DNA from 3 places in the Noviherbaspirillum sedimenti genome. Region 1 is predicted to be linked to each of the others. Evidence: predicted binding sites of a transcription regulator. Region 1 holds the regulator's gene; each other region holds the start of a gene.
The links. Region 1 encodes HrcA, which represses chaperone genes, less so after heat shock. Its sites were predicted from a motif close to TTAGCACTCNNNNNNNNNGAGTGCTAA; they were not measured.
Positions count from the first base shown of each region.

Region 1 (10,085 bases):
GGCGCATTCCAGAACGCTTCCAGGGTCCGGGCGCTCTTGCGGATGCGCCACGAAGTCCAGGCCTTGGAGAGGATGTAATACCAGCTGGCGATCGACATCAGCAGCAGGGCGTAGGCGACCGCATGCGAGACGGCGTCGCCCTGCGCCCAGTAGTGGGCGAAACCGAGGGTAGGGGTGGCTGGATTCATGGATCAGCGCAGGCCGAGCACGTCCTGCATGTCGTACAAGCCGGTGCTCTTGTCGGCCAGGAAGCGCGCGGCGCGCAGGCTGCCATGCGCATAGGTGACCCGGCTGGACGACTTGTGGGTGATTTCAATGCGCTCGCCGATGCCGGCAAACAGCACCGTATGGTCACCGACGATATCGCCGCCACGGATAGTGGCAAAGCCGATCGAGGACGGGTCGCGCGGACCGGTCACGCCTTCGCGCGCGAACACGCCGACTTCCTTGAGGTCGCGGCCGAGCGCCTCGGCCACGACTTCGCCCATTTTCAGCGCGGTGCCGGAGGGGGCGTCGACCTTGTGGCGGTGATGTGCCTCGATGATTTCGATATCGTAGCCTTCGGCGAAGCTTTTTGCCGCCATTTCCAGCAGTTTCATGGTGACGTTGACGCCGACACTCATGTTGGGCGCGAACATGATCGCCGTCTTTTGCGCGGCGGCGGCAATTGCCGCCTTGCCGGCATCGTCAAAGCCTGTCGTGCCGATGATCACCTTGATGCCGTGGGCAGCGCAATATTCCAGGTGTTTCAGGGTGCCTTCGGGGCGGGTGAAATCGATCAGGTAATCGGCATTTGCCAGGCCTTTGGCCAGGTCCGATTCGATGGCCACGCCGCAGGGCTGGCCGGCGAAGGCGGTGGCATCGCTGCCGACATATTGTCCCGGGATATCGAGGGCGCCGGCCAGCACGGTGTCGTCAGCTTCCTGTACGGCTTCGATCAGCATGCGGCCCATGCGGCCGGAGGCGCCGGCAATGGCGATTTTTAATGGATTCATGAGGCTAAACCAGTTCTGTTGGCAAAATATTACTTGGCCGGCGTTGCCACTTTTGGCGTTGCCGTTTTCGATGCCTGCGGCGTCGTGCCAGCGATCAGGGACAGGAAATCCTGTTCGGTCGGCAAGGTGCCGGCATCGATATTGGCTACGCGGTTATCCTGGAAATGTACCGCGATGCGGCTGCTGATCACTTCACCATTGCCTTTTTGCATACGGAATACGTAATCCCAGCGGTTGGCGTGGAATATATCGTTCAGCAGGGGCGTGCCCAGCACGAAGCGCACCTGGTCCGCGGTCATGCCGGTCTTGAGTTGCGCCAGCTGTTCTTGCGAGATGAAGTTGCCTTGCTGGATATCGATCCGGTAGGGCGAAAAAATCCCGAACAGGCGCTTTTCTTTGGTGGTCTGCACTCCCGTGGTGGCCGGTACGGCAGCCTTGGGCTGCTGGGCTGCGACGGCAGGGGTGCTGGTGGCGGCAACCGGCTCTTCCATCAAGGGATTCTTGCTGGCGCAGCCGATCAGGGCGCAGGCCGCGACCAGACACAATGCCTGAGACAAGGCTGAAGCGGAAGGTAATACTGGAAACGGCAGGCGCATAAATAGTAGAGTCTTGATCGAATCAGGAAATTTTTGCAGAAACACTATATGATAAAGCAGAACTCAGCTTCCAACCATAATCATGCCGAACAATCCTTCCGACTTGAAAGCCAGCGGCCTGAAGGCCACCCTGCCACGCTTGAAAATTCTGGAAATCTTCCAGAACAGCGCGGTGCGCCATTTGAGCGCGGAAGACATCTATAAAGTCCTGCTAGCCGAGAATATGGATGTCGGACTGGCAACCGTCTATCGCGTGCTGACGCAATTCGAGCAGGCCGGCCTGTTGCATCGCAATCATTTTGAAACCGGCAAGTCCGTCTTCGAACTGAATCAGGGTTCGCACCATGACCACCTGGTATGCCTGGATTGTGGCCTGGTGGAAGAATTCTTTGATGACGAGATCGAACAGCGGCAACAGAAAATCGCCGGCGAGCGCGGCTTCAAGATTGCCGACCATGCGCTGGCGCTGTATGGCCATTGCACCAAGGAGAACTGCCCCCACCGCGGGCGTTGAATGCTGACTGAAGGGCTGCCGGCTAGTGGTGGCTGAGGGCGTTCGACAGCAGCTTGGCGGTGATGTCGACGATCGGGATTACCCGTTCGTATGCCATGCGTGTGGGGCCGATCACGCCTAGCGTGCCGATGATCTTGCCATTGGCTTCATAGGGAGCGGTCACCACGCTCATTTCGTCCATCGGCACCAGTTGCGATTCGCCGCCGATGAAGATTTGCACGCCGGTGGCGTTGCTGGAGATGTCCAGCAATTGCATCAAGCCGGTCTTTTGCTCGAAAACTTCAAACAATTTGCGCAGCGACGCCATGTTGGACGACAGGTCCGACACCGACAGCAGGTTGCGCTCGCCGGAAATCACCACATCCTCGCCGGTATCGGCCATGGCATCGCTGCCGGCTTCCACCGCTGCCTGCATCAGCGCGGTCATGTCGTCGCGCAGCTGGCGCAGTTCGCCCTTGAGGCGCAGGCGCACGTCGTCGAAACTCATGCCGCCATAGTGCTGGTTGATGTAATTGGCGGCATGCGTCAGTTGCGACGGCGTGTAATCGGCCTCGGTCAGCAACAGGCGGTTTTGCACCTCGCCGTTGGGGGCGACGATCACCAGCAGGATGCGCTTTTCCGACAGGCGCAGGAACTCGATTTGCTGGAACACCGATTCATGGCGCGGGGTCAGCACCACACCGGCGAATTGCGACAGCGACGACAGGATCTGCGCCGCGTTGGAAAGCAGTTGTTGCTGCGAATGGGATTGCAGGCGGGAATGCATTTTCGATTCCAGCCCCGACTCGTCGATCGATTGCACCGTCAGCAGGGTGTCGACGAAGACCCGGTAACCGCGCGGCGTTGGCACCCTGCCGGCGGAAGTGTGCGGACTGGCGACAAAGCCCATCTCTTCCAGGTCGGCCATGATGTTGCGGATGGTGGCCGGCGACAGTTCCAGCCCGGATATCTTCGACAGCGCCCGCGAGCCGACCGGCTGGCCGTCGGCAATATAGCGTTCGACTAAGGCTTTCAAGAGGGTTTGTGCGCGGCTATCGAGTTGCATGGAAGTATTGTAACCAGCACCTATGGGCTAAGCTAGAGTCTGTTTGGCATGAATGTGGCATTTCAGGCGGCTTTCACGGTGAGCTCACTTCTTTGGATACTAAATGGGTGCTTGTATGCCATCTTTCAAGACTGGCCATAAATATGGTCTAATCCGCACCATGCTATCAAACAAGTTCTCTTCTACTCACGTCAAGACCATTGCCATCGTCGGCAAGCCGATGGCCGCTGGTATTGGCGATTCTTTGATGGAAATTGCTGCTTTCCTGGCCAGCATCGGGCACAAAGTGGTGTTTGAGGCTGAGACTGCCCGCAATATTGCCCTCGACCATGTAACCGCGCTTTCTCCGGAACAAATCGGCCTGCAAGCCGATGCCGCCATCGTGGTTGGCGGCGACGGCACCATGCTGGGGATCGCCCGGCAACTGGCGCCTTACAATGTGCCCTTGATCGGGATTAACCAGGGGCGCCTGGGTTTCATGACCGATATCCCGGCCGAGCGCATGATGCCTGTACTGGCTGACATGTTGTCAGGCAAAATCGAATCGGAACAGCGCAGTCTGCTGGAGGGTGAAGTCTTGCGCGACGGCGTCAATATTTTCCAGGGGCTGGCCTTCAACGATGTGGTGGTCTCGCGCGGCAGCGGCGCCGGCATGGTGGAATTGCGGGTCGAAGTCGATGGCCACTTCATGTATAACCAGCGCTCGGATGGCTTGATCGTGGCCACGCCCACCGGCTCCACCGCCTATGCCTTGTCGGCCGGCGGACCCTTGCTGCATCCGAACCTGGGCGGCATTGCGATGGTGCCGATCGCCCCGCACGCCTTGTCGAACCGGCCGATCGTGCTGTCGGACAGTAGCGAGATCGTGATTGAAATCGTCAATGGCCGCGATATCAGCGTCAACTTCGATATGCAAACCTTCGCCAGCCTGCAGCACCATGACCGCGTGGTGGTGCGCCGCTCGCGCCATGTCATCACCTTTCTGCATCCGTCCGGATGGAGTTATTTCGATACCCTGCGCGAAAAATTGCACTGGCACGAATATCCCTCGGCCGAAGGAAAGTTAAAATAACAACTATGCTGCGCACACTTTCCATACGCGATTTCGTCATCGTCGATGCCATCGAGCTCGACCTGGCCGGCGGTTTTACCGTATTTACCGGCGAAACCGGCGCCGGCAAATCGATCCTGATCGATGCCCTGGCGCTGGCGCTGGGCGGCCGCGGCGACGCCAGCGTGGTGCGCGAAGGCGCGGCGCGCGCCGATATCACGGCGGAATTCGCCGACGGCGCCGAAACTGCCGCCTGGTTGGCGGAGAATGAATTCAATCGTGACGACGGCGCCATCCTGGTGCGCCGCGTGATCGACAATGCCGGCCGTTCCAAGGCCTACATCAACGGCATCGCCGCCACCGCCACGCAATTGCGCGAGCTGGGCGAATTGCTGGTCGATATCCATGGCCAGCATGCGCACCAGTCCTTGCTGAAAGCCGACGGCCAACGCCGCTTGCTCGATGGTCAGGGCGGTTTGCTGGAGGAGGCCAGGGCGGTCGCCGCCGCCTGGAAAGCCTGGCGCGCGCTGGCCCGGCAGCGCGAGGAAATCGAGGGCAATGCCAGAAGCGTGCTGCTCGAGCGCGAGCGCCTGGAGTGGCAGGTGGGCGAGCTGGAAAAGCTGGCGCCGAAAGCCGGCGAATGGGATGAGGTGAACCAGGAATACAGCCGCCTGTCGCATGCCGCTACCCTGATCGATGGCGCCCAGGAAGCGCTGACGGCGATTTCCGAGGCCGAGGACGAGCCGATGCTGGCACGCCTGTCGACGCTGAACCAGCGGCTGGCGAAACTGGCCGATATCGACGAAGCCCTGAAACCGGTGTTGGAAGTGCTGGAGCCGGCCCGCATCCAGTTGCAGGAAGCGGTGTATGCATTGAACGATTATCTCGACCGGCTGGAACTCGACCCGCAACGGCTGCAGGAAGTCGAGCGTCGCATGGGGGATCTGCATGCGACGGCGCGCAAGTTCCACGTCGAGCCGGAGGCCTTGCAGGCCGAGCTGGAAAGCCTGTCGGCGCAATTGCGGCAGCTGGCCGACGCCAGCGACCTGGACGCGCTGAAGGCGCAGGAAGAAAAGTTGAAGTCGGCTTATCTGGCGGCCGCGCAGAAGCTGTCAAAGGCGCGCGCCAAGGCCGCCAAGGCGCTGGGCGCGGCAGTGACATCGGCGATGCAGGACTTGAGCATGGCGGGCGGCCGCTTCGAGGTGGCGTTGAATCCGGGCGAGCCGGCTGCGCATGGCCTGGAACAGGTTGAATTCCTGGTGGCCGGCCACGCCGGCACCCAGCCGCGGCCGCTGGCCAAGGTCGCTTCCGGCGGCGAACTGGCGCGCATTTCTCTGGCGATCTCGGTGATCACTTCGAGCGCGACGGCAACCCCGACCCTGATTTTCGATGAGGTCGATTCCGGCATCGGCGGCGGCGTTGCCGAGGTGGTCGGTCGTTTGCTGCGCCGTCTCGGGCAGGACCGGCAAGTCCTGTGCGTCACCCATTTGCCGCAAGTAGCCAGCCAGGCCAACCAGCATTTTCAGGTCAGCAAGCGCAATGCAGGCGGCAAGACAGTGTCCGGCATCGCGGTGCTGGAGACAACTGCGCGTATCGAGGAAATCGCCCGCATGCTGGGCGGCCTGGAAATCACGGCGACGACCCGCAAGCACGCCAGGGAACTGTTGGCGCTCTAGCCGCATGCCGCTCGGCACGGCATCCTGCGCGCCGTCGTGCACTTCATTTCACCTGATCCTGTCGAATCGAGAACAGATGGCTTTTCGCAAAGAACCCCCCTATACCCATGGCACGGCGGAACAGACCGCGGTCGTGCTGGTCAACCTTGGCACGCCGGATGCGCCGACCGCGCCTGCGGTGCGACGCTACCTGAAGCAATTCCTGTCCGATCCGCGTGTGGTGGAGATTCCCAGGGCGCTGTGGGCGCCGATCCTGCATGGCATCATCCTGCCGTTTCGCTCCGCCAGGTCGGCCGCCAAGTATGCGTCGATCTGGGGCGCCGATGGCTCGCCGCTGAAGGTCCATACTGAAAAGCAGGCCATGCTCCTGCGCGGCTATCTGGGCGAACGCGGCCATCAGGTGCAAGTCGCGCATGCGATGCGCTATGGCGCGCCCTCCCTGCCGCAGGTCTTGCAACAGTTGCAGGAACAGGGCTGCAGCCGCATCCTGGTGTTGCCAGCCTATCCGCAGTATGCCGGCAGTACCACCGCATCGGTCTATGATGCGGTATTCGCCCATTACGCCGCCCAGCGCAACGTGCCGGAGCTGCGTCTGGTCAGGCATTATCATGACCATGAAGCCTATATCGAAGCGTTGAAGCATTCGGTGCTGGCGCACTGGGACGCGCATGGCCGGCCCGACAAGCTGGTCATGAGTTTTCATGGCGTGCCCCGGCGCACGCTGGAACTGGGCGACCCTTACCATTGCGAATGCCACAAGACGGCGCGCCTGGTGGCAACGCAACTTGGCCTGACTGACGAGCAATACCTCGTGACCTTCCAGTCGCGCTTTGGCAAGGCCGAATGGCTGCAGCCTTATACCGCGCCTACCTTGCGACGACTGGCGCAGCAGGGCATCAGGCGCGTCGATGTGATGTGCCCGGGTTTTGTCGCCGATTGCCTGGAAACCCTGGAGGAAATCGATATGGAAGTCCGGCAGGATTTTCTCGACGCTGGCGGGCGTGAATTTCACTACATTCCTTGCTTGAATGAAAATCCGGCCTGGATCCATGCCTTGACTGATATTGCTGAGGAGCATTTGTTGGGATGGCCGACCATGTCCAATGCTGCTGCCCGCGATGCGCAAGCGCGCGAATTGGCCATCAGTCGGGAGCAGGCGCGGCGCCTGGGTGCGGTGCAGTAGGCGGCGCTGCAATAGGCAGAGGGGGCTTGAAAATGCCGAAAATAGTCCCATATGGCTAAAATTGTTATTTAAGTCATTGATTGTTGGAGGGGTTTCGATGCAAGAACAGGAAAAACAAACTGGGCCGGAAGTCGGCATAGAGGAAGAGACGATCGCCGCGGAAACTGGCGCTGGCGTGGCCGAGCAGGATCTGGCGGAAAAACTGGCCGCTGCCGAAGCCAAGGCGGCGGAATTCCAGGATGCCTATTTGCGGGCCAAGGCCGATGTCGAGAATTTCCGCCGCCGCGCCCAGGAAGACATTGCCAAGGCGCATAAATTCGCCATCGAGGGTTTTGCCGAAGCCCTGGTGCCGGTCAAGGATAGTCTGGAAATGGCACTGAAAGTCGAAGCGCCTTCGGTCGAATCCCTGCGGGAGGGGGTCGAAATGACCTTGAAACAATTGAATGCCGCGTTTGACAAGGGCCGTCTGGCCGAGGTTAATCCGCAAGCCGGCGACAAGCTCGACCCCATGAAGCACCAGGCGATTTCGATGGTGCCGGCCGAGCAGGAAGCCAATACCGTGGTCAGTGTGCTGCAAAAAGGCTATACCATCGCCGACCGCCTGCTGCGCCCGGCCCTGGTGACGGTTGCGCAAGAAAAATAAGCGTAATTTTGCGGAAGGCGCTTGAAAGTACGGCATTTCTCCACATATTGACGACATCAGAATCTGTTATCCAGCTATAAAAGGACAAAATCATGGGCAAGATTATCGGTATCGACCTGGGCACCACCAATTCATGCGTTTCCGTCATGGAAGGCGGCCAGCCGAAAGTGATTGAAAACTCCGAGGGCGCGCGCACCACGCCTTCCGTCATCGCTTACCAGGACGATGGCGAAATCCTGGTCGGCGCGCCGGCCAAGCGCCAGGCGGTGACCAATCCGAAAAACACGCTGTATGCCGTCAAGCGTCTGATCGGCCGCAAGTTCGATGAAAAGGAAGTGCAGAAGGACATCAGCCTGATGCCTTATGCGATCAGCAAGGCCGACAATGGCGACGCCTGGGTGACGGTGCGCGACAAGAAGCTGGCGCCGCCGCAGATTTCCGCCGAAGTCCTGCGCAAGATGAAAAAGACCGCCGAAGACTACCTCGGCGAGGAAGTCACCGAAGCCGTGGTGACGGTGCCGGCCTACTTCAACGACGCCCAGCGCCAGGCCACCAAGGACGCCGGCCGTATCGCCGGTCTCGATGTGAAGCGCATCATCAACGAGCCGACCGCGGCAGCGCTGGCGTTTGGCCTCGACAAGACCGAAAAGGGCGACCGCAAGATCGCCGTGTATGATCTGGGCGGCGGCACTTTCGACGTCTCCATCATTGAAATCGCCGACGTCGATGGCGAAAAGCAGTTCGAGGTGCTGTCCACCAACGGCGACACCTTCCTCGGCGGCGAAGACTTCGACCAGCGCATGATCGATTACATCATCGACGAGTTCAAGAAGATCAACGGCCTCGATCTCTCCAAGGATGCCATCGCCCTGCAGCGCATCAAGGCTTCCGCCGAGCGCGCCAAGATCGAACTGTCGTCGTCGCAGCAGACCGAGATCAACGAGCCGTACATTGCCATGGTCAATGGCGCGCCGGTCCACCTGAACCTGAAGATCACCCGCGCCAAGCTGGAATCGCTGGTCGAAGAGCTGGTCGCCCGCACCATCGAGCCGTGCCGCACCGCCATCAAGGATGCCGGCGTCAAGGTTTCCGATATCGACGACATCATCCTGGTCGGCGGCCAGACCCGCATGCCGATGGTGCAGGAAAAAGTCCGGGAATTCTTTGGCAAGGATCCGCGCAAGGATGTCAATCCGGACGAAGCCGTTGCCGTTGGCGCAGCCATCCAGGGTTCGGTCCTGTCGGGCGATCGCAAGGACTTGCTGCTGCTGGACGTGACCCCGCTGTCGCTGGGTATCGAGACCCTGGGCGGCGTGATGACCAAGATGATCCAGAAGAACACCACGATTCCGACCAAGTTCAGCCAGGTGTTCTCGACCGCCGACGACAATCAGCCGGCGGTGACCATCAAGGTCTACCAGGGCGAGCGTGAAATGGCCGCCGGCAACAAGGGCCTGGGCGAATTCAACCTCGAAGGCATTCCGCCGGCAGCACGCGGCACGCCGCAGATCGAAGTGACCTTCGACATCGACGCCAACGGCATCCTGCACGTGAACGCGAAAGACAAGGCTTCCGGCAAGGAAAACAAGATCACCATCAAGGCCAATTCCGGCCTGACGGAAGAGGAAATCCAGAAGATGGTGCGCGACGCCGAGGCCAATGCCGAGGAAGACAAGCGCCTCAAGGAGCTGGCCGAAGTACACAACCAGGGCGATGCGCTGGTGCACTCCACGCGCAAGGCACTGGGTGAATACGGCGACAAGCTGGATGCCGGCGAGAAGGAAAAGATCGAGTCGGCCATCAAGGATCTGGAAGCCAGCCTGAAAGGCAATGACAAGGCCGATATCGAAGCCAAGGTGACGGCACTATCCACGGCGGCGCAAAAGCTTGGCGAGAAGATGTATGCTGATGCCCAGGCGCAGCAGACCGCGGCTGGCGGCGGGGCGGAAGGTGGTAGCGGTTCACAACAGCAAGAAGCCAAGCCGGCCGAGGACGACGTGGTGGATGCCGACTTCAAGGAAGTCAAGGACAAGTAAGCCGCAACTGGCCGCGCGGCGGGAAGAAATTCCCGGCGCGCGGCGGCGCGCCGAGTCGATGTGGCCGTTACGGCCCCCGGCTCGGCGTTTTCCGTTCAGGCAGAGCCCATTTCAGGAAGCCTGCCAGCCGGCAGTTTCACGAAATTGGTTTTGAAATAATAAGGTGCCGACAAAATGGCAAAGCGAGATTTTTACGAAGTTTTGGGAGTGGGCAAGAACGCTTCGGATGAGGAAATCAAGAAAGCGTATCGCAAGCTCGCAATGAAACACCATCCGGACCGCAATCCGGACAGCAAGGGGGCCGAAGAGAAATTCAAGGAGGCCAAGGAAGCCTACGAGATGCTGT
Region 1 is NZ_QYUQ01000002.1:4,583,390-4,593,474, forward strand. It holds gene D3878_RS21255 (MotA/TolQ/ExbB proton channel family protein) at 1-188, opposite strand, end outside; gene dapB (4-hydroxy-tetrahydrodipicolinate reductase) at 192-995, opposite strand; gene D3878_RS21265 (outer membrane protein assembly factor BamE) at 1,025-1,552, opposite strand; gene fur (ferric iron uptake transcriptional regulator) at 1,674-2,105, shown strand; gene hrcA (heat-inducible transcriptional repressor HrcA) at 2,128-3,150, opposite strand; gene D3878_RS21280 (NAD kinase) at 3,311-4,222, shown strand; gene recN (DNA repair protein RecN) at 4,228-5,877, shown strand; gene hemH (ferrochelatase) at 5,954-7,060, shown strand; gene grpE (nucleotide exchange factor GrpE) at 7,158-7,703, shown strand; gene dnaK (molecular chaperone DnaK) at 7,796-9,739, shown strand; gene dnaJ (molecular chaperone DnaJ) at 9,914-10,085, shown strand, end outside.

Region 2 (10,085 bases), 310 kb from region 1:
ATCGAGCATCGGGATCGAATGGTTTTCCACGAACAGCACGCGCGCACCATTGTCCAGGGTCCAGGCAGCGATTTTCAGGGTAGCGTGGGCGGGGATGGCGAACAATGCCACCCAAGCCACGATAATGAGTCGTTTCATCATTTTTATGTTCCAGGAGTTCAGTGGCGCAAGTTTGCTACCGGCGTGGGCTTCTTGTCTTCCAGCGGCAAGGGTTGCAGGGTCGCGACTGTCAGGCTGTCGTCGCCGAAATATTTCTGCGCCACCTCCTGCACCTGCACAGCGCTCACCGCGCGCAATTTTTCAATGATGCGGTCGATGTCCCGATGCGACAGGCCGGACAATTCCATCATGCCGATTTCCATCGCCTGGCCGAAAATCGAATCGCGCTTGTAGATCTGTTCGGCGATCAATTGCGTCTTGACGCGGTGCAATTCATTTTCATCCACGCCTTGCGTGGCAATGCGCGCCACTTCGGCACGCAAACGCTGTTCCAGCTGTGCGGTGGTAGTGCCGGCCGCCGGCACGCCATCAAGCATAAACAGTTCCGGACCGCGCGAAATGCCGGAGTAGCTGGCGCCAGCGGAATTGGCGATGCGGTCGGTGCGCACCAGTTTCGCATTCAGGCGCGCATTGTCGTAGCCGTCGAGCACGGCCGACAGGACATCGAGCGCATAGACATCGGTATCCTTTTCGACGTCGCGCAAGGCCGGCACCTTGAAGGCCAGCGTCACATACGGATTTTCGGCGGGCGCCTTGACCAGCACACGGCGTATGCCGCGCTGCGGTGGCTCGACTTGCGGCTTGGTGCTGCCGATGGCCTTGCGGGCGATGCGGCCATAATACTTTTCAGCCAGCGCCAGCACTTCCCGCGCATTGACATCGCCGATGACCACCAGCACCGCATTGTTGGGGGCGTACCAGCGGTCATGCCAGCGGCGCGCATCCTCGACGGTCATGTTTTGCAAGTCATCCATCCAGCCGACGATCGGATTGCGGTAGGGATGGGCGCTGAAGGCGACCGCGTTCAGCGCTTCATACACCTGCGGTATCGGCTGGTCGTCGGTACGCAGGCGGCGCTCTTCCATCACCACCTTGATTTCCTTGTCAAATTCCTTTTTATCCAGCACCAGGTTGGCCATGCGGTCGGCTTCCAGCGCCATCACCTTGGGCAGACGGGATTTTTCGATCTGCTGGAAGTAAGCAGTGAAATCCTTGCTTGTGAAGGCGTTTTCGCGCCCGCCCATCGCCGCCACCCTGGCACTGAACTCGCCCGGCTTGAGGGTCTTGGTGCCCTTGAACATCATGTGTTCCAGCACGTGGGCGACGCCGGTGGTGCCATTAAATTCATCCACAGAACCCGTGCGGTACCAGACCATGTGCGCCACGGTCGGTGCCCGATGGTCTTCCTTGACGATGACTTTCATGCCATTCTTCAAGATGAATTCTTGCGCCGGCACCCCTGCCGCCAGAACAGAAGCACTGGCCAGCAAGCAGCAAATCAATACGACTATCCGCGATTTCATAATTCCCGCTCTGTTAAAATAGAAACTTGCATGTACATGGATTTCATAACAGGCATTCAGGCATATAGGAAATGCATGCAATTCATGCAGCGCCCTGCCCGCAAGCTGTTGATTGTACCGCGCTTGTCTGGCGTCATGCTGCATGCCCTCCTTGTCCCCTGATTGCGATTCAGCCCAGCCCCATGTTTAGCTTCTTCAAGAGAAAACCCAAAGACACGCCGGCACCGGTCGCGGCCCCAGCCCCGACTGCGGCCCCTGCCCCAATTGCTGCCCCCCCCATCGCTGAGGTTACGCCCCCCGTTGTGGCCGAGCCTGCGGCCACGGCCGCGCCTGCCTCAGTGACCGTTGCCCCTGCCGCTGCCGCTGCCGTCACAGCGGTGCCCGCGATCACGACGCCTGCGGAAATGCGGGAAGAAGAGATTATCCCGGCGCCTGCGCCGTCCGCCGAACAAAAACGCTCCTGGCTGACCCGGCTCAAGGCCGGCCTGTCAAAGACTTCGGCCAGCCTGACCACGTTATTCGTCGGCGCCAAGATCGACGACGATTTATATGAAGAACTGGAATCGGCCCTGCTGATGGCCGATGGCGGCGTCGAGGCCACGCAATTCCTCCTGACCGCCCTGAAGAAAAAGGTCAAGGATGACAAGCTGACCGATGCCGAGCAGGTCAAGGGAGCGCTGAAGACCTTGCTGATCGAACTCCTGACGCCGCTGCAAAAGCCGCTGGTGCTGGGGCGCCATCAACCGATGGTCATGATGATCGCCGGCGTCAACGGCGCCGGCAAGACCACCACCATCGGCAAGCTGGCCAAGCATTTGCAGGCGCACCGGCAATCGGTCCTGCTGGCCGCCGGCGATACGTTCCGCGCCGCCGCCCGCGAACAACTGGCGATCTGGGGCGAGCGCAACAATGTCAGCGTGATTTCCCAGGAATCAGGCGATCCGGCGGCAGTCGCCTTCGATGCCGTGCAATCAGCGCTGGCGCGCGGCACCGATGTGGTGATGGTTGATACCGCTGGCCGCCTGCCGACGCAATTGCACCTGATGGAAGAACTCAAGAAAATCAAGCGCGTGATCGGCAAGAGCATGGCGGACGCCCCGCATGAAGTGCTGCTGGTCATCGACGGCAATACCGGGCAAAATGCCCTCACGCAAGTCAAGGCGTTTGACGATGCCCTGCAACTGACCGGCCTGGTCGTCACCAAGCTCGATGGCACCGCCAAGGGCGGCGTGCTGGCGGCGATCGCCAGGACGCGCCCGGTGCCGGTCTACTTCATTGGCGTCGGCGAAGGTATCGAAGATTTGCAGCCTTTTAACGCGCAGGAATTTGTGGATGCCTTGTTAAGTTAAATGATCGAATTTCGTCACGTCACCAAGCGTTATGCCAAAGACGCCACCACAACCGCGCTATTCGACCTCAACCTCTCGGTCGCCAAGGGCGAGCTGGTGTTCCTGGCCGGCCCGTCCGGCGCCGGCAAATCGACGCTCCTGAAAATGATCGCCGCCGTCGAGCGGCCAAGTTCCGGCAGCGTCGAAGTCAACGGCCAGGACATCGGCCGCCTGAATGCCACTGGCCTGGCTTACCTGCGCCGCAACCTCGGCCTGATCCTGCAACAGCAGCGCTTGCTGGCGGACCGCCCGGTGCTGGCCAACGTGCTGCTGCCCCTGATCGTCACCGGCACCCCGCGCGACGAAGCGGAAAAGCGCGCGCGCGCCGCACTCGACAAGGTCGGCTTGCTGGACAAGGCGCAAGCCGATCCGCTGTCGCTGTCCGGCGGCGAGCAACAGCGCGTGTCGATCGCCCGCGCCATCGTCAACCGCCCGCAGATCATCCTGGCCGACGAGCCGACCGCCAACCTTGACCGCGTCAGCGCCGGCAAGGTGATCGATGCCCTGAAGGCATTCCATGCGGTGGGCGTGACATGCCTGATCTCGACCCATGATGACAACATTTACCAGCCGGGCGCCCGCGTGATCCACCTGGCGCAAGGGCGCCTGGTCGGTGACACACAAGTACCCCAGGCAGCGCCGCAGACACAGGTGGCTTCATGAAAAACTGGTTGCGACTCCAGTCTTACGCCCTGGCCGGCGCCTGGCGCCATATCCGCGCGCCGCGCGGCGGCTTCCTGCTGAATGTGGTGGTCATCGCCATCGCCCTGATGCTGCCCTTCGCCGGCCTGACCTTGCTGGAAAACGTCCGCCCGGTTTCCGAACAGCTGGTGGTCGAACCGGAAATCAGCCTGTTCATGACGGCGGACACCCCGCGCGTACAAGCCAGTGCACTGGCGGCTTCCATCAAGCGCGCGATCAAGGATGCGGAACTGGACGGCAAGCTCGAATTCATCCCGCGCGAAAAAGCCCTGGATGCGCTGGATGCGCGCACCGGCATGGCGGCCGCGGTGACGGCGCTGGGCGCCAACCCGCTGCCGGACGCCTATGTACTAAAGCTGTCCGGGCTGGACAACATGGCCGAGGCCGCCCGCACCGAGAATCTGGTCGCCCGCTTGCAAGCCTTGCCGGGCGTCGAACATGTGCAGCTCGATTCGGCATGGGTCAAGCGCCTCGCCGCCGTGATGCAGGTATTGCGGCTGGTCCTGCTGTTGCTGGCGGTCACCCTGGGCACCGTCGTCGTGGCCGTGGTTTTCAATACCATCCGCTTGCAAGTATTGCATCAGAGCGAGGAAATTGTCCTGAGCAAGCTGGTGGGCGCATCGGACGCCTTCGTTTGCCGGCCGTTTTATTACGCCGGCGCCTTTCTCGGTCTGACTGCCGGCGCCCTGGCGCTTGGCCTGGTCACACTGGGCTTGCATCCGCTGAACCAGGCACTGGCCGATGTGGTGCGCGTCTACGGCTCGCAATTCCAGCTGACGCCGCTGGGCGCCTCCACCTGGCTGGCCTTGCTGGCGACAAGCGCCGCCCTGGGCTGGCTGGGAGCCCTGCTGTCGGTGCGTCGCTCGATTGGCCGCCTGGCTTAGCCGCGCAGAAGATTCCTTTTATTTATTAATTGCAACTTCTGAGCGGTCCCGCACTCCAATTCATCACGCCAATTCAACTATGTCCTGCGGATTGGCATCTTTAACTCCATAGCTTCTAACTATGGAAATAGTTGATTCCAACCATTAGCACTCCCTGACAGAGAGTGCTAATATATGAATTATCTATTCCTGCATGTACAGGCACACCCTGAAAAAGGAAGCAAGGAGAAGGAATGAACGCACGATCTGCACAGTCCGCACTGGTACCTGCCACCAATAGTCTGGTGGCGCTCGGCTTTCCCGGCAATCTGGGCAATATCGAAGCCTATATTTCGACAGTCAATCGCTTGCCGATGCTGTCGCATGAAGAAGAAATCTCGTTTGCGAAAAAATTGCGCGAGCAAAACGACCTGGCAGCCGCCCAATCGCTGATCCTGTCGCACCTGCGCCTGGTGGTCTCGATCGCGCGCGGCTATCTCGGCTATGGCTTGCCGCACGCCGACCTGATCCAGGAAGGCAATATCGGCTTGATGAAGGCCGTCAAGCGCTTTGACCCGGACCAGGGCGTGCGCCTGGTGTCGTACGCAATGCACTGGATCAAGGCTGAAATCCACGAATACATCCTGAAGAACTGGCGCCTGGTCAAGGTGGCCACCACCAAGGCCCAGCGCAAGCTGTTCTTCAACCTGCGCAGCCACAAGGAAGGCCTGGACACCATGACGCCGGCGCAAGTCGAGGCCCTGGCCAAGACTCTGGATGTGAAGCGCGAGGAAGTCATCGAGATGGAAACGCGCCTGTCGGGCCGCGACATCGCGCTGGAAGCACCGACCGACGACGAAGACGACAAATTTGCGCCGATCGCCTACCTGTCCTCCGAGTTGCATGAACCGACCAGGGTGCTGGAAGCGCAGGAATACGACCGCCTGCAAAGCGATGGGCTGGCCGCTGCGCTTGGCAAGCTGGACGCCCGCTCGCGCCGCATCGTCGAAGCGCGCTGGCTGGCCAGCGACGACGGTTCCGGCGCGACCCTGCATGAACTGGCCGCCGAATTCGGCGTCTCGGCTGAACGCATCCGCCAGATCGAGGCAGTGGCGCTGAAAAAGATGAAGGGCACGCTGGCGGCATTTGCCTGAAGGGTATTCATCCAGTAGAAAAGGCGCTCGATTGAGCGCCTTTTTTGTTTTGCCGCCGCCTGGAGGCGGCAGGGCCGAGGCTTACTTCTTCGCCAACAGCACCTTCAGGTCATGCACGATCGGCTCGGCACCCTGGCCATGGCGGATGAACAGGCGAATGCGCCCCTGCGGGTCGAACACATAGCTGCCGGCGGTATGGTCCACTGAGTAGCTGCCTGAAGTCTTGCCCGGCACCTTCTGGTAAAACACGCGGAATTCCTTGGCGACCTTTTCGGTGGCAGCCTGGTCGCCGACCAGACCGAGGAAGCTCGGGTAAAAAGCCGGCACGTACTTGGCCAGCAATGGTGGCGTGTCGCGCTCCGGATCGACCGAAATGAACAAGACTTGCACCTTCTCGGCTTGCGGGCCGAGTTGCTGCATCACGTTGGCCATCTCGGCCATGGTGGTCGGACACACGTCCGGACAATGGGTGAAGCCGAAGAACACGACCACCGCCTTGCCCTTGAAATCGGCCAGGGTGCGGGGCTTGCCATTGTGGTCAGTCAGGGCGAAATCCCTGGCGTAACCGAGGCCGGTGACGTCGGTATTCTTGAAGACGCTGTCGACTGGCGACAATTGCATGGTGCCTTCGGCGCCGGATTGTTCGCTGGACTTGTCGCTGCAGGCGGCCAGCCACAGCGAGGATGCCAGCATCAATGTGAGGGGTAATATGCGCATGGGTTCAGATCTTCAGGTAATGATCAACCAGCAAGGCAACGAACAGCAGCGACAGGTAGATGATCGAATAGGTAAACGCCTTGCGCGCCACCAGGTCGGTGTAATGACGGTAGATGCGCCACGAGTACCACAGGAAAACCGCACCGAGCACGGCGGCGCAGGCGAGATAGATCAGGCCGCTCATATGCACCGCGTAGGGCAGCATGGTGGTGGCAATCAGCGCAATGGTGTACAGGAAGATGTGGAACTGGGTGAACTTCATGCCGTGCGTGATCGGCAGCATCGGCAAACCGGACTTGGCGTAGTCGTCGCGCCGGTACAGCGCCAGCGCCCAGAAATGCGGCGGCGTCCAGATGAAGATGATCAGCACCAGGATCCAGGCCTGCATCGGCACGTCATTGGCAATCGCCGCCCAGCCCAACGCCGGCGGCATCGCCCCCGACAAGCCGCCGATGACGATGTTCTGCGGCGTCGCCGGTTTCAGCAGCATGGTGTAGATCACGGCATAACCGACGAAGGTGGCCAGGGTCAGCCACATGGTCAGCGGATTGACCAGGCTGTACAGTATCCACATGCCGGCACCGCCGATCACGCCGGAAAACACCAGGGTCTGCGCGACGGTGATTTCGCCGCGGGCCATCGGCCGGCGTGCAGTGCGTGCCATCTTGGCATCGATGCTGCGTTCGACCAGGCAATTGACGGCAAAGGCCGCGCCTGCCAGCAGCCAGATGCCGGCAGTAGCCGCCACCACGATACGCCAGTCGGGCAGATCAGGGGTGGCCAGGAACATGCCGATGACGGCGCAAAATACCGCCAGCTGCGTCACACGCGGCTTGGTCAGCGCCCAGTACTGGGCGAGGCGGTTGGGGGAAAGGGTCAAGGTCGTCATAGTCTTACAGCGGCAGCCGTGCCAGCATCATGCGGCCGCAATATGGGTTGTCATGCGGCTGGCAGTAAGCGGCGCAGCGGCAAGATTAGCCTTGTAGTTTAACATGCTCAGCAACAGCACCAATAGCGCCGCGCAGCCATTATGCGCGACCGCCAGCGCCAGTGGCCAGCTCAGGTAGACGGTGGAAATGCCGATGACAATCTGCAAAACCAGCGCCGCCAGAAGCCAGGTCCCGGTCTTGCGCAAGCCGTCGATGCGCATGGCGCGTACCGCCACCCAGCCGAGAATCGCCGCCACCACCAGGGCGAACACGCGATGCGCCCAGTGGATCGCCGTCAGCGCCGGGAACGGCAGGAAGTCGCCGTCGCCGGTCCTGCCGAGATGCCGCCAGAGCGTGAAGCCATTCTCGAAGTCCATTTCCGGCAGCCAGGCGCCATGACAGGTTGGCAAATCAGTGCAAGCCAGCGCGGCGTAATTGGTGCTGACCCAGCCGCCCAAAGCGATTTGGCAAAACAGCACCACCAACGCCAGTGCGGCGGGAATGCGCAAGCCGCGCGCTGCCGGGACCACCGGCGCATGCACGCTCTGGCGCGCCGCCAGCCACGCCAGCAAGGCCAGCAGGCCCATCCCCAGCAACAGGTGGATGGTGACGATCACCGGCTGCAGCTTCATGGTCACGGTCCAGGCGCCGAACGCCCCCTGCACGCAAACGAACAGCAGCAAAAAGCTCGGCAGCCAGGGCGACATGGCGCGCGCGGCAACGCTGCCAGCGTTTCCACGGCGGGCCCTGGACCAGTTGCGCCACGCCACCGCCATCAGGGCGATGATCAGCACACCCACGCCCATGGCGAAGTAGCGATGCAGCATCTCGATCCAGGCCTTGGCGACGGTGACCGGGCCATCGGGCATGGCCGCCTCGGCGGCCTTGATGGATTCGTGCGCCTGCAAGGGGTTGGCGTGGCCATAGCAGCCCGGCCAGTCCGGGCAACCAAGGCCGGAATCAGTCAGGCGCGTGAAGGCGCCGAACATGATCAGATCGAAGGTGAGGAACACCGTCACCCAGGCCAGCTTGCGGTATTTGTTGGCGTCACGCGAAGCCCACACCGCCGCCAGCGCCAGCAGCGCTACCAGCATGCCCTTGATCGCGAGTTGTATCAGCATTAACCTATCCTGTCGTTTGCTGGCGCAGCGACGGCGCCTAGCCGATGCTGGATGCCTTCAGCAGCTTGCCGAGGTCGCGCTTGATGCGATTGGCGTCGGCATCCTTTGGAAAACGCATCATCAGGTTGCCGAGCGGGTCGATGATATAGATATGGTCGGTCAGCGCCGCGCCCTGCTCCACCGGCAGCCAGGCTTGCAACGCCGCCGCCGGCGCGCGCAGCATGCGGGTGCCGTCATACTCGCGCATCAGCATGGTGTCGAGCGGCGCGTTGTCATTGATCAGCCAGACCCGCTCGACGCGATCGCGCTCCTTGCCCTGCGCCGTGCGCAACTGGCGCATGTCGTAGAGCTTCTTGCCGCAGGCGACCTCGCAATTGCCGGAATCGACCTGCAGCATGAGCCACTTGCCCTGATAAGCGCTGATCTCGGTCGGCTGGCCGTCGAGCGTGCTGCTGCCCAGGCGCGGCATCGGATATTGACGCGGATCCAGCAGGGTGCCGTAATTGGTGCGGCCGGTCGGCTTGATCACATAGTAGGTGAAATAAGCGGCGGCCAGGGGTGCCGCGCATACCGCCAGCACCGCCAGCATTTTCCAGCGGCCGAGTCTTCGTTGCTTACTGTTGTCTTGTTCCACGCAAAAATCCTGTCACAATAAAAAAGATGAAAGCTGCTGCCGCCAGGCCGTACCACTGGAAAGCGTAGCCGCGATGCTTGTCGGCGCCGTGCGAGGGGCGCGGCCAGTCGCGCACCAGGCCATCGCCGGCGGCGCCGGCGATTCCGCTTGCGCCGCCCTGTTCGATAATGAAAGGCAGCAGCGCCAGGCCACTGGCGGCGGCGAATTCATCGACGCTGACGTTTTGTACGATGGCGCCGGCTTGCAGCGGCGCCGACGCCCCGAACTGGTACAGCCGGCCGGGATGGCTGCGGATGCTTCCCTCGATCGTCACTGCGCCGGCAGGCGTGGGCGTCGCCGGCAACCTGGTGCGATCGACCGGATCGCGCGGAAGCCAGCCGCGCGCCACCAGCACCGTCTTGTTGCTGCCGGCAATTTTGAACGGCATCAGCAGATGCAAGCCGGCGCGCCGTTCATGCGGCCGGTTGTCCAGATACAGCGGCCAGGTGCCGACGAAATGCCCGCTGACGCGCACCCGCCGGAATTCCTCCGCCGATGCCGTGGTATCGGCGGCAACTGCGGCGCCCAGATCGACGACCGGCTGCGCGCCGCGCGCCTGCATGGCCGCCCCGATCGCCTCCTTTTCCTGCGCGCGCCGGCTTTGCCAATGGCCCAGGCTGACACCAAGGGCGACGGCGAGCACTGCGGCGATGAAGGGGATCCAGCTGAAGCGGAATCTGATTGGCATTACAATATCAACTTTACAAACACAAGCCCTGTCAGGCGGCGCCTATTCTAGCAAGTGCCCGCTTCACTTGCAGCACTCATGAAATTCTTTGTCGCCATCGCCTTCATCCTGATTCTTGCCAGCCTCGGTTCCGCATTGGTATTCCTGATGCGCGACAAGGGCAAAAGTAACCGCACCGTACAGGCGCTGGCGCTGCGCGTGGGCTTTTCGATTGCCCTGTTCATCTTCATCCTGATCGCCAATTATCTGGGCTGGATCCAGCCGACCGGCTTGCGCTAGGCCGGCCCGCCAGCCGGCCTGGCCACAAGCAAAAAGCCGCACCGAGGT
Region 2 is NZ_QYUQ01000002.1:4,268,939-4,279,023, reverse strand. It holds gene D3878_RS19865 (M16 family metallopeptidase) at 1-138, opposite strand, end outside; gene D3878_RS19860 (M16 family metallopeptidase) at 159-1,523, opposite strand; gene ftsY (signal recognition particle-docking protein FtsY) at 1,706-2,872, shown strand; gene D3878_RS19850 (cell division ATP-binding protein FtsE) at 2,873-3,574, shown strand; gene D3878_RS19845 (cell division protein FtsX) at 3,571-4,497, shown strand; gene rpoH (RNA polymerase sigma factor RpoH) at 4,731-5,630, shown strand; gene D3878_RS19835 (SCO family protein) at 5,712-6,347, opposite strand; gene cyoE (heme o synthase) at 6,352-7,236, opposite strand; gene D3878_RS19825 (COX15/CtaA family protein) at 7,264-8,397, opposite strand; gene D3878_RS19820 (SCO family protein) at 8,435-8,986, opposite strand; gene D3878_RS19815 (SURF1 family protein) at 9,012-9,758, opposite strand; gene D3878_RS19810 (twin transmembrane helix small protein) at 9,837-10,037, shown strand.
Region 2: the regulator HrcA is predicted to act here: its motif matches at 4,642-4,668, upstream of rpoH (RNA polymerase sigma factor RpoH).

Region 3 (10,085 bases), 310 kb from region 1:
TGCCTCTTGCCCGAGCAGGGTCTTGAAGCTGGTATACACGCCTGCCATCGTCAGCACTGCCAGCGGCAGCAATAGCCAGCGTGGCGGCAGGCGGTTGCCGCGGAAAGTGATCCAGCCGCGCCACAGCAGCAAGGCGCCTGCGGTCAGCGCTATCCACGGCGGCACTTGGGTGGCGTGCGGCGCCAATACCAGGGCGCAGGCCAATAGCAGTAGCAGGGTGTCGGCCTTGTCGCGCGACATCGGCCGGGCGGCGCGCTGCGTTGCCTTTGAAAATGGCAGGAAGAAGATGGGTAGTTTCATCGCGCCTCCGGCTCGCCATACAGGGCAAGTTCGTGCAGGCAGGCGTCCTGGTGCGCCGGGCCAAGTGCCGGTGCCAGGCTGAAGCGCCCCAGGCGGAATGCATACGGCAGGCCGCGCGCTTCGGCTTCCAGCACCCAGCGTGTCATGCGCGACAGCCGCGTCTCCAGCGCCAGGGTAGCCGGCAGGCGGGTGAAGTCGAGCGCCAGTTCGCTGCTGCCGCCGCCTTCGAAATGCTTGCTCACCAATGGCGTGCCGTGCAAGCCATCCATGCGGGCGATCTGGCGCCAGGCCAGTTGTTTCAGGGAGTCGCCGCTCTGGTAGGCGCGGATGCCGGCAAAGTCATCATGGCCGGCGCCGCCAGAACCGTCAGCCTTGCCGCCGCCTTCCAGCGGCAGTGGCGGCGCGTCCATTTCCGGACGCGGGTATACCAGCACCCGCATGTCCGGTTGCCAGTAACTCCAGGCGCGCAAGAGCCCGAGCGGGAAGCGGGTTTGCAGGCGCACGCGCGGCGCTGCCAGCCAGCCGCGCCTGGCGGTGACGAGGCCCAGCAACTGCGTGCGCGTGGCGGCGCCCGGCAGGTCCACCGCTTGCTGCACATCGGGCAGTCCGGCGCCGGTGAAGCCCAGCCAGATGGCATAGCGGTCGCGCTTGCCGCGATTGGCCAGGTGCAGTGTAAATTGCGCTTCTTCGCCGGCATGGACAGGGCGCACGCGGCCCGGCACCAGCGTCAGGTGGGCGAGATTGCGGAAGGTGAAATGCATGTCGACCACGGCGCAGGCGGCCAGCAGAAAAGTCAGGCCAAAGCCCAGGCTGAGGTTGTAATTGACCGAGGCAATGAACAGCACCGCCAGCATGAGCCCGAATGCCAGGCCGGCGCGGGTGGGGATGATGAACACGCGGCGCTGGTGCAGGTGAACTTCGCCGGGCTCGGGCGCGCCGACACGGAACAGCCAGCGGTCCAGTCGTTGGCGCAGGCGCCGTTGCAGCCCGCTGCCGCGCGAAAACAAGAGAGACATTCTCGACATCGCCTGCTGCGCCGCCACTCAGACCGGTACCGACTGCATCAATCGGGTGACCAGGTCTCGGCTGGAAAGGGCTGCGCTGCCGGCGGTCTTCAGCGGACGCAGGCGATGCGCGGCGACCGGCGCCAGCACCGCTTGCACATCTTCCGGAATCACGTGATTGCGCCCCTCCAGCGCGGCCCAGGCGCGCGCGGCATGCAGCAGGGCGAGCGCGGCGCGCGGGCTCAATCCCTCGGCGAACAAGCCGTTCTGGCGCGAGGCTTGCGCCAGCGCCTGTACATAGTCGATCAGCGCGGCGGAAGCATGGATCTGCCTGGCCGCCTGCTGCGCCGTCTCGAGTTCCGCCGGGTGCATGGCCGGCGCCAGCGATTTCAGCAGGGCGCGGCGGTCCTCGCCCATCAGCAGGGCGCGCTCGGCGGCGCTATCCGGATAGCCGAGCGACAGGCACATCAGGAAGCGGTCCAGTTGCGATTCGGGTAGCTGGAAGGTGCCGATCTGGTGGGTCGGGTTTTGCGTGGCGATGACGAAAAACGGCGCAGGCAAGCCGCGCGTGACGCCATCGGCCGTGACTTGCTTTTCCTCCATGGCTTCCAGCAGGGCCGACTGCGTCTTGGGCGTGGCGCGGTTGATTTCATCGGCCAGCAATACCTGGGTGAAGACCGGCCCGGGGTGGAACACGAAGTTGTTTTTTTCGCGGTCAAAAATCGAGATGCCCGCCACATCCGCCGGCAACAGGTCGCTGGTGAACTGGATGCGGTTGAATTTCAGGCCCAGCGAAATCGCCAGCGCATGGGCCAGCGTGGTCTTGCCTACCCCCGGCACATCCTCCAGCAGCAGGTGGCCGCCGGCCAGCAGGCAGACCAGGGCTTGGCGGACTTGCACTTCCTTGCCGATGACGATTTGATTGACCTGGCGGGCGACTGCGTGGACTTTGTCGAACATGAAGATTCCGGTAAAGTGAGAATATGTGATGCGATTGTACGGATGATTTATTCTATGGCAGCATTGCTCAATCGCAAATATAAAAAACGGTGCCATGATGACAAATGTCCGGCATCAGTCTGTTTCTTGATTAAACTGACATGGAAATGCTGGCGTAAAGGCGCTCACAAAAAGCGCAGACAAAAAAGCCGCAGAGAACATTCGAGGATGACAAATGAGTACCGGTTTTTATACCCACGCCGCGTGCAAACGGCATGAAATGGGCGAGTGGCATCCGGAATCGCCGGCGCGCCTGTTGGCAATCGAAGACCAGCTGATTGCCAGCCGGATCGATCCCTTCCTCGTGCACCGCGATGCGCCGCCCGCCAGCCTGGACGATGTTGCCCGGGTACACACCCCTGCTGCCATCGAACGTATCCGCCAGCACTTGCCGGCACCCGGTGCGCCGCATTACAGCCTGGACGGCGATACTTTGCTCAACCCCTACAGCTGGGATGCCGCGCTGCACGCGGCCGGCGCAGCCGTCGCTGCCACCGATGCGGTGCTGGCCGGCGAGCTTGCCAACGCATTCTGCTCGGTGCGCCCGCCCGGCCATCATGCCATGCCAGACGAGGCGATGGGTTTTTGCCTGTTCAATAATGTGGCAATCGCCGCCCGCCACGCGCTCGATGTGCACGGCCTGGAACGGATCGCCATCGTCGATTTCGACGTCCACCATGGCAACGGCACCGAAGCTGCTTTCATCGACGAGCCGCGGGTGCTGATGGTCGGTTTTTTTCAGCATCCCTTCTATCCCTACAGCGGCACTACCGCAATTGGCGCGCATGCCGTCAACGTGCCGGTGCCTGCCTACAGCGGCGGTGATGTGGTGCGCCAGCTGGTCAGCGAGCGCTGGTTGCCGGCGCTGCATGCGCACCGTCCGCAGATGTTGTTCGTTTCGGCCGGTTTCGACGCCCATCGCGAAGACGACCTCGGCCAGCTCGGGTTGGTGGAGGCCGACTATGCCTGGCTGACGCAGCAGATCATGGCAATCGCCGACCAGTACGCAGAGGGGCGCATTGTCAGTTGTCTGGAAGGCGGCTACAACCTCTCGGCCCTGGGGCGCAGCGTCGTTGCGCATCTCAAGGTGCTGGCCCGGCTCGACTGAGCCGCATGCACGCAACGGACGGCGGGCGCCGGCAAACGGGTAGAATAGCGCCTCAATTCTTTCGTAAAGCTTTACATGTCCATACAATGGTTCCCCGGTCACATGAATTCGGCGCGCCGCCAGGCGGCCGAAACCATGGAAAAGACCGACATGGTGGTCGAGGTCCTCGACGCCCGCCTGCCGCAAGCCAGTTGCAATCCGATGATCGAGCAATTGCGGGTATTCCGGCAGCGTCCCTGCCTGAAAATCCTCAACAAGGCTGACCTGGCCGACCCTGTCGCGACGCAAGCCTGGCTGGACTTCTACAACAAGCAAAAGAATGTGCACGCCGTGGCGCTGAGCTGCAAGAAGCCGGTCGATGTTGCAAAAATACCAGGCTTTTGCCTGAAGATCGCGCCGCACCGGGGTACGGCGCTCAAGCCCTTGCGCATCATGATCATGGGCATTCCCAACGTCGGCAAATCGACACTGATGAATGCGCTGTTGAAAAAGCGCGTGGCCAAGGTCGGCGACGAGCCGGCCGTGACCAAGACCCAGCAGCGGCTTTACCTGGGCAACAGCATGGTGCTGGTCGATACCCCCGGCATGCTGTGGCCGAAGATCGCCCATCCGACCGATGGCCTGATGCTGGCCGCCAGCCACGCCATCGGCAGCAATGCCCTGATCGAGGAAGAAGTCGCCACCTTTCTCGCCGGCGTGCTGCTGGAGCGCTATCCTCAATTGCTCGCCGCGCGCTACGGTGTGGCGACTGCCGGCATCGATGCGGTCGACGTGATCGAGGGCGTGGCGCAGAAACGCGGCTTCCGGCAAAAGGGCGGCGAGTTCGACTATGAAAAGGCCTCCCACACCTTCCTGCAGGATTACCGCAGCGGGGCGCTTGGCCGCATCAGCCTGGAGACGCCGGAAAGCCGTCTGGCGCTGCTGGCCAGCTACCAGGCCCCGCAGAGCCTTGGGCTGGCATCCGAACCGGAAGCAGAGACGGATCGCGACGACTGAGTCCGGTTGCGCGCTGCAAATAAAAAGCGACATACAAGAAACGACAAATAAAAAGCCTGCAAGGCGCAAACCTTGCAGGCTTTTTTATTTCCAGGCCGTCAAGAGATTTTCATCTCTTGACGGGCCGGGAGGCAATTACATCATGCCGCCCATGCCACCCATGCCGCCCATGCCTTCCATGCCGCCCATGCCACCGGCAGCTGGCTTGTCTTCCACCATTTCGGCAACCATGCAGTCGGTGGTCAGCATCAGGCCAGCGATCGAAGCGGCGTTTTGCAGCGCCGAACGGGTCACCTTGGCCGGATCCAGCACGCCCATTTCAACCATGTCACCGTAGGTGCCGTTGGCAGCGTTGTAACCGAAGTTACCCGAGCCTTCCAGAACCCGGTTGACGACGACCGAAGCTTCTTCACCGGCGTTGGTGACGATCATGCGCAGCGGTTCTTCGATGGCGCGCAGGACGATCTTGATGCCGGCTTCCTGGTCAGGGTTGTCACCCTTGACGGTGACGCTGTTACGCGCGCGCAGCAGGGCCACGCCGCCGCCGGGAACGATGCCTTCTTCAACGGCGGCACGGGTTGCGTGCAGCGCGTCTTCAACGCGGGCTTTCTTTTCTTTCATTTCGACTTCGGTGGCAGCGCCAACCTTGATCACGGCAACACCGCCTGCCAGTTTGGCAACGCGCTCTTGCAGTTTTTCACGGTCGTAGTCCGAAGTCGCTTCTTCGATTTGCGCGCGGATTTGCTTGACGCGTGCTTCGATGTTGGCAGCCTGGCCAGCACCGTCGATGACGGTGGTGTTTTCCTTGCCGATTTCGATGCGCTTGGCTTGGCCCAGATCGTTCAGGGTGACTTTTTCCAGGGTCAGGCCGACTTCTTCAGCGATGACCTGGCCGCCGGTCAGGATGGCGATGTCTTCCAGCATGGCCTTGCGGCGGTCGCCGAAGCCAGGTGCCTTGACTGCGCAAGTCTTCAGGATGCCACGGATGTTGTTGACCACCAGGGTTGCCAGCGCTTCGCCTTCGATGTCTTCAGCGATGATCAGCAGCGGACGGCCAGCCTTGGCAACTTGCTCCAGTACCGGCAGCAGATCGCGGATGTTCGAGATCTTCTTGTCGAACAGCAGGATGAACGGATTTTCCAGCAGGACGGTCTGCTTTTCCGGGTTGTTGATGAAGTACGGCGACAGGTAGCCGCGGTCGAACTGCATGCCTTCGACGATGTCGAGTTCGTCGTTCAGCGATTTGCCGTCTTCCACGGTGATAACGCCTTCCTTGCCGACTTTTTCCATCGCTTCAGCGATACGCTCGCCGATCGAGGAATCGCTGTTGGCCGAAATCGAACCGACCTGGGCGATTTCCTTGGTGGTGGTGCAAGGCTTGGAGATGTTCTTCAGTTCGGCGACAACGGCTGCAACAGCCTTGTCGATGCCGCGCTTCAGGTCCATCGGGTTCATGCCGGCGGCAACGTACTTCATGCCTTCGCGCACGATGGCTTGTGCCAGCACGGTCGCGGTGGTGGTACCGTCACCGGCGTTGTCGGAAGTTTTCGAAGCAACTTCCTTGACCATTTGTGCGCCCATGTTCATGAGCTTGTCTTTGAGTTCGATTTCTTTTGCGACCGAAACACCATCCTTGGTCACGGTCGGCGCGCCGAACGAGCGCTCCAGCACGACATTGCGGCCTTTCGGGCCCAGCGTGACTTTGACTGCATTGGCGAGAATATTTACGCCTTCAACCATCTTGTGACGAGCGGAATCGCCAAATACAACGTCTTTAGCTGCCATGTTTATAGCTCCTTAATTGGAATATTCGTATGAGGTCCGAAGATTACTTCTGGACGATTGCCATGATGTCTTCTTCGCGCATCACCAGCAGTTCTTCGCCGGCGACCTTGACGGCCTGGCCGGAATACTTGCCGAACAGGACGCGATCGCCGACCTTGACGTCGAGCGGACGGACTTTGCCGTCTTCCAGGATCTTGCCATTGCCGACGGCAAGCACTTCACCTTGATCCGGCTTTTCTGCAGCGGCTTCAGGCAGGACGATGCCGGAAGCGGTTTTGGTTTCCTGATCCAGACGCTTGACGATGACGCGATCGTGCAAAGGACGAAGGTTCATACAAACTCCTTTAATTTCAATAGGTTGTGGTTATTTTCCGCAGGCATGCCACAAACCGTGGAACCCACGATGCAGCCTGCGCGACGTAAAAGTTGGAAGGCCAGGGAAGGACTGTTAGCACTCTCCCCTAACGAGTGCTAAGTATATGGGCGGGTATCCCTTTTTTCAAGTCAAGAGTGATGGATTAATAATGGACTGATGCCATGCTTGCCGAGAGGAACCTGCCATTCGACCAACTACTTGATTTAAGATAATAAAAAAACAGAGGGGCTGGGTAGCGCCGTCGTGGTCGCAGCGGCAAGAAAAATTTCGCTATTTGGAAGATTTGTTGTAGAATTCGGGCCCTGCCAAAAGCAGTTCCACTTCAGCGGAGTGGTAGTTCAGTTGGTTAGAATACCGGCCTGTCACGCCGGGGGTCGCGGGTTCGAGCCCCGTCCGCTCCGCCAGAAAATGTCTCCATCGTCTAGAGGCCTAGGACATCACCCTTTCACGGTGAGTACCGGGGTTCGAATCCCCGTGGAGACGCCAATACCCAAAAAAGTCCCGCAAGGGACTTTTTTCGTTAGCGGCTCCAAGCGCGCACTGCGCGCGCCTGGGATTCGAAGGGTCAGGCTTGCAAGCCAGACCGCGGCCTGCAGTATGTAGGCGAATCCCCGTGGAGACGCCAATATCCAAAAAAGTCCCGCAAGGGACTTTTTTCGTTGGCGGCTCCAAGCGCGCACAAGCGGCTTTTTCATTCACGATTGATCTGTCTCACTCCTTATCCCCAGAACTGCTTTAGCTTAAAAATAAGGGCAATGGCTGGCACTGCACTGTGCTCTGATGCAACGTGGGAGAATTGTGATTGAAACTGGATGCCACTCTGCAATTCGTGAAATGCCTGGGCGATACAAGTTTGTCGGGCTCTTATTGATCCTGTGCGGACTTTTTTCCTGCAATAAAAAAAACAATCCGGCGCCGCAGGCAGCAGCCGTCGCGGTGAGCGAGATCCGCGCGGCCCCGACGCCGATTACGCTGTTCGAAGAGTATGCGGCGCAGACCGAAGCCGTCGAGACTGTCGAGATACGCGCACGCGTTGGCGGCATTCTCGAACGCCAGGCCTTCAAGGATGGTGCAAGGGTGGAGGCAGGGGATTTGCTATTCGTTATCGACCAGCAAACCTATATTTCCGCGCTGGCCCAGGCCAGGGCGAACCTGGCGCAGGCCCAGGCTTCCTATCTGAACTCACGACAAATTCTGGCACGCTCACGGCCATTGCTGGCAGCCCTCGCGATCAGTCAACAGGAAATGGACGCGGCCATCGCCCGCGAGCGCGTCGATGCAGCCGCCGTCGAAGCTGGCAAGGCGCAGGTGCAGCAGGCGCAGCTCAATCTTGGCTATACCACGATCCGCGCGCCGCGTTCGGGTTTGATCAGCCGCGCCTTGATCAAACCGGGTGGATTGGTCAACGCCTCGACCACGCTGCTGACCACGCTGTATTCGGTGGACCCGATGTATGTCAGTTTCACCGTCGGCGAGCAAAAGCTGGAAGGCTTGCTGCGCCAATACAAGGCGGGCAGCACCAACGAGGCAGCGCCGCCGATCCGCATCAAGCTGGCCGACGGCAGCGATTACCAGTATGGCGGCAAGCTCGACTTCGTCGATGCCGCGGTGGACCCGAGAAACGGCACCCTGCCGGTTCGCCTGGTGGTGCCAAACCCGGACGGCACATTGCGCTCCGGGCAGTTCGTGCGCGCAATCGTGGCGAAGCCGGCCAATCCGGCGGCGATCCTGCTGCCGCAGAAAGCCGTGCAGGAATTGCAGGGGAAATATTCGGTATTCGTCGTTGGCCCCGACAACAAGGCGGTCTACCGCGATATCAGTGCCAGCATTCGCTCGGGCAATGATTGGGTGGTGGAGCAGGGCGTCAAGCCGGGCGAACTGGTGATTGTCGAAGGCACCGGCAAGCTGCGGCCGGGCATGCCGGTCAAGCCGGTACTGGCGGCCGGGACCGGAAATTAGGCGGACAGGCCGGGCATGTTCAACTTCTTCATCGACCGTCCGGTGTTTTCGATCGTGATTTCACTGATCATCACGCTCGCCGGCGCGCTCGCCGCCTTGACGCTGCCGGTGGCCCAGTATCCGCAAATCGTGCCGCCGCAGATACAGGTGAGCACCAGCTTCCCCGGCGCCAACGCCGACGTGGTGGCGCAATCGATCGCGGCGCCGATCGAGCAGCAGGTCAATGGCGCCAAGGGCATGCTTTACATGGATTCGAAAAGCGCCAACGACGGTTCCTACAGCCTGGTCGTGACTTTCGATATCGGCACCAACCAGGACCTGGCTGCGGTCGAAGTGCAAAACCGGGTGGCGATCGCCCAGAGCACGCTGCCGGCCGATGTGATCCGACAGGGCATCACCATCCGCAAGCAATCCACCGATTTCCTGGAGGTGCTGGCGCTGACCTCGCCGGACGGCCGCTTCGACACGACCTTCCTGAGCAACTATGCGTTGCTTAACCTGCAGGATGCGCTGGCGCGCATTCCCGGGATCGGCCAGGTGCGTCTGTTCGGCGCGCGCGACTACAGTATGCGCATCTGGCTGAACCCGGACCTCATGGCGCGGCGGGGCGTGACGGCGTCCGACGTGCGGCGCGTGATCCAGGAACAGAACGTGGTGGCGCCGGCGGGCCGCATCGGCGTGCCGCCGGTGCCGGCAGGGCAGCAGATGCAGTATTCGGCGACGATCCGCGGGCGCCTGTCCGATCCCGAACAGTACCGCAACATGATCGTCCGCGCCGCGCCGGACGGCCAGATCGTCTACTTGAAGGACATCGCCCGGGTGGAGCTGGGCGGCGCCGATTACAGCATCAACGTCCAGGAAAATGGCATCGCCGGCGTGTTCATCGGCATTTTCTTGCAGCCGGACGCCAATGCGCTGGATGTGGCAGATCAAGTCAGGCAGAACATGGACCATGCGGCCCAGCGCTTCCCTCCCGGCATGGTGTATTCCGTTCCCTACAGCACCACGCCCTTTGTCACCGAATCGCTCAAGGATGTGCTGAAGACGCTGGGCGAAGCCTTCGTGCTGGTGCTGATCGTGGTATTCCTGTTCCTGCAGACCTGGCGCGCCACTCTCATCCCGATGCTGGCCGTGCCGGTCTCGCTGATCGGCACCTTTGCGGTCTTTGCCGCACTGGGGTTTTCCATCAACACGCTCACGCTGTTCGGACTGGTGCTGGCCATCGGCATCGTTGTCGACGACGCCATCGTGGTGGTGGAAGCGGTGCAGCACCGGCTCGACACCGAGCGCACCACGCCGATCCAGGCGACCAAGGCCGCGCTGGCCGACGTCGGCGGCCCGGTGATCGCCATTGCACTGGTGCTGGCCGCGGTGTTCCTGCCGGTCGCCTTCCTCGGCGGCCTCACCGGCCAGCTCTACCGGCAGTTCGCCCTGACGCTGGCCACCTCGGTGATCCTCTCGGCCGTGGTGGCGCTGACGCTGACGCCGGCCATGTGCGCACTGCTGCTGCGTCCGGCCGCGCATGAAAAGCCGCACGGCCTGCTGGGACGCTTCTTTG
Region 3 is NZ_QYUQ01000002.1:4,893,408-4,903,492, forward strand. It holds gene D3878_RS22710 (transglutaminase TgpA family protein) at 1-300, opposite strand, end outside; gene D3878_RS22715 (DUF58 domain-containing protein) at 297-1,316, opposite strand; gene D3878_RS22720 (AAA family ATPase) at 1,344-2,264, opposite strand; gene D3878_RS22725 (histone deacetylase family protein) at 2,479-3,411, shown strand; gene ylqF (ribosome biogenesis GTPase YlqF) at 3,487-4,407, shown strand; gene groL (chaperonin GroEL) at 4,543-6,192, opposite strand; gene groES (co-chaperone GroES) at 6,236-6,526, opposite strand; tRNA gene D3878_RS22745 (tRNA-Asp) at 6,896-6,972, shown strand; tRNA gene D3878_RS22750 (tRNA-Glu) at 6,979-7,054, shown strand; gene D3878_RS22755 (efflux RND transporter periplasmic adaptor subunit) at 7,505-8,527, shown strand; gene D3878_RS22760 (efflux RND transporter permease subunit) at 8,543-10,085, shown strand, end outside.
Region 3: the regulator HrcA is predicted to act here: its motif matches at 6,641-6,667, upstream of groES (co-chaperone GroES).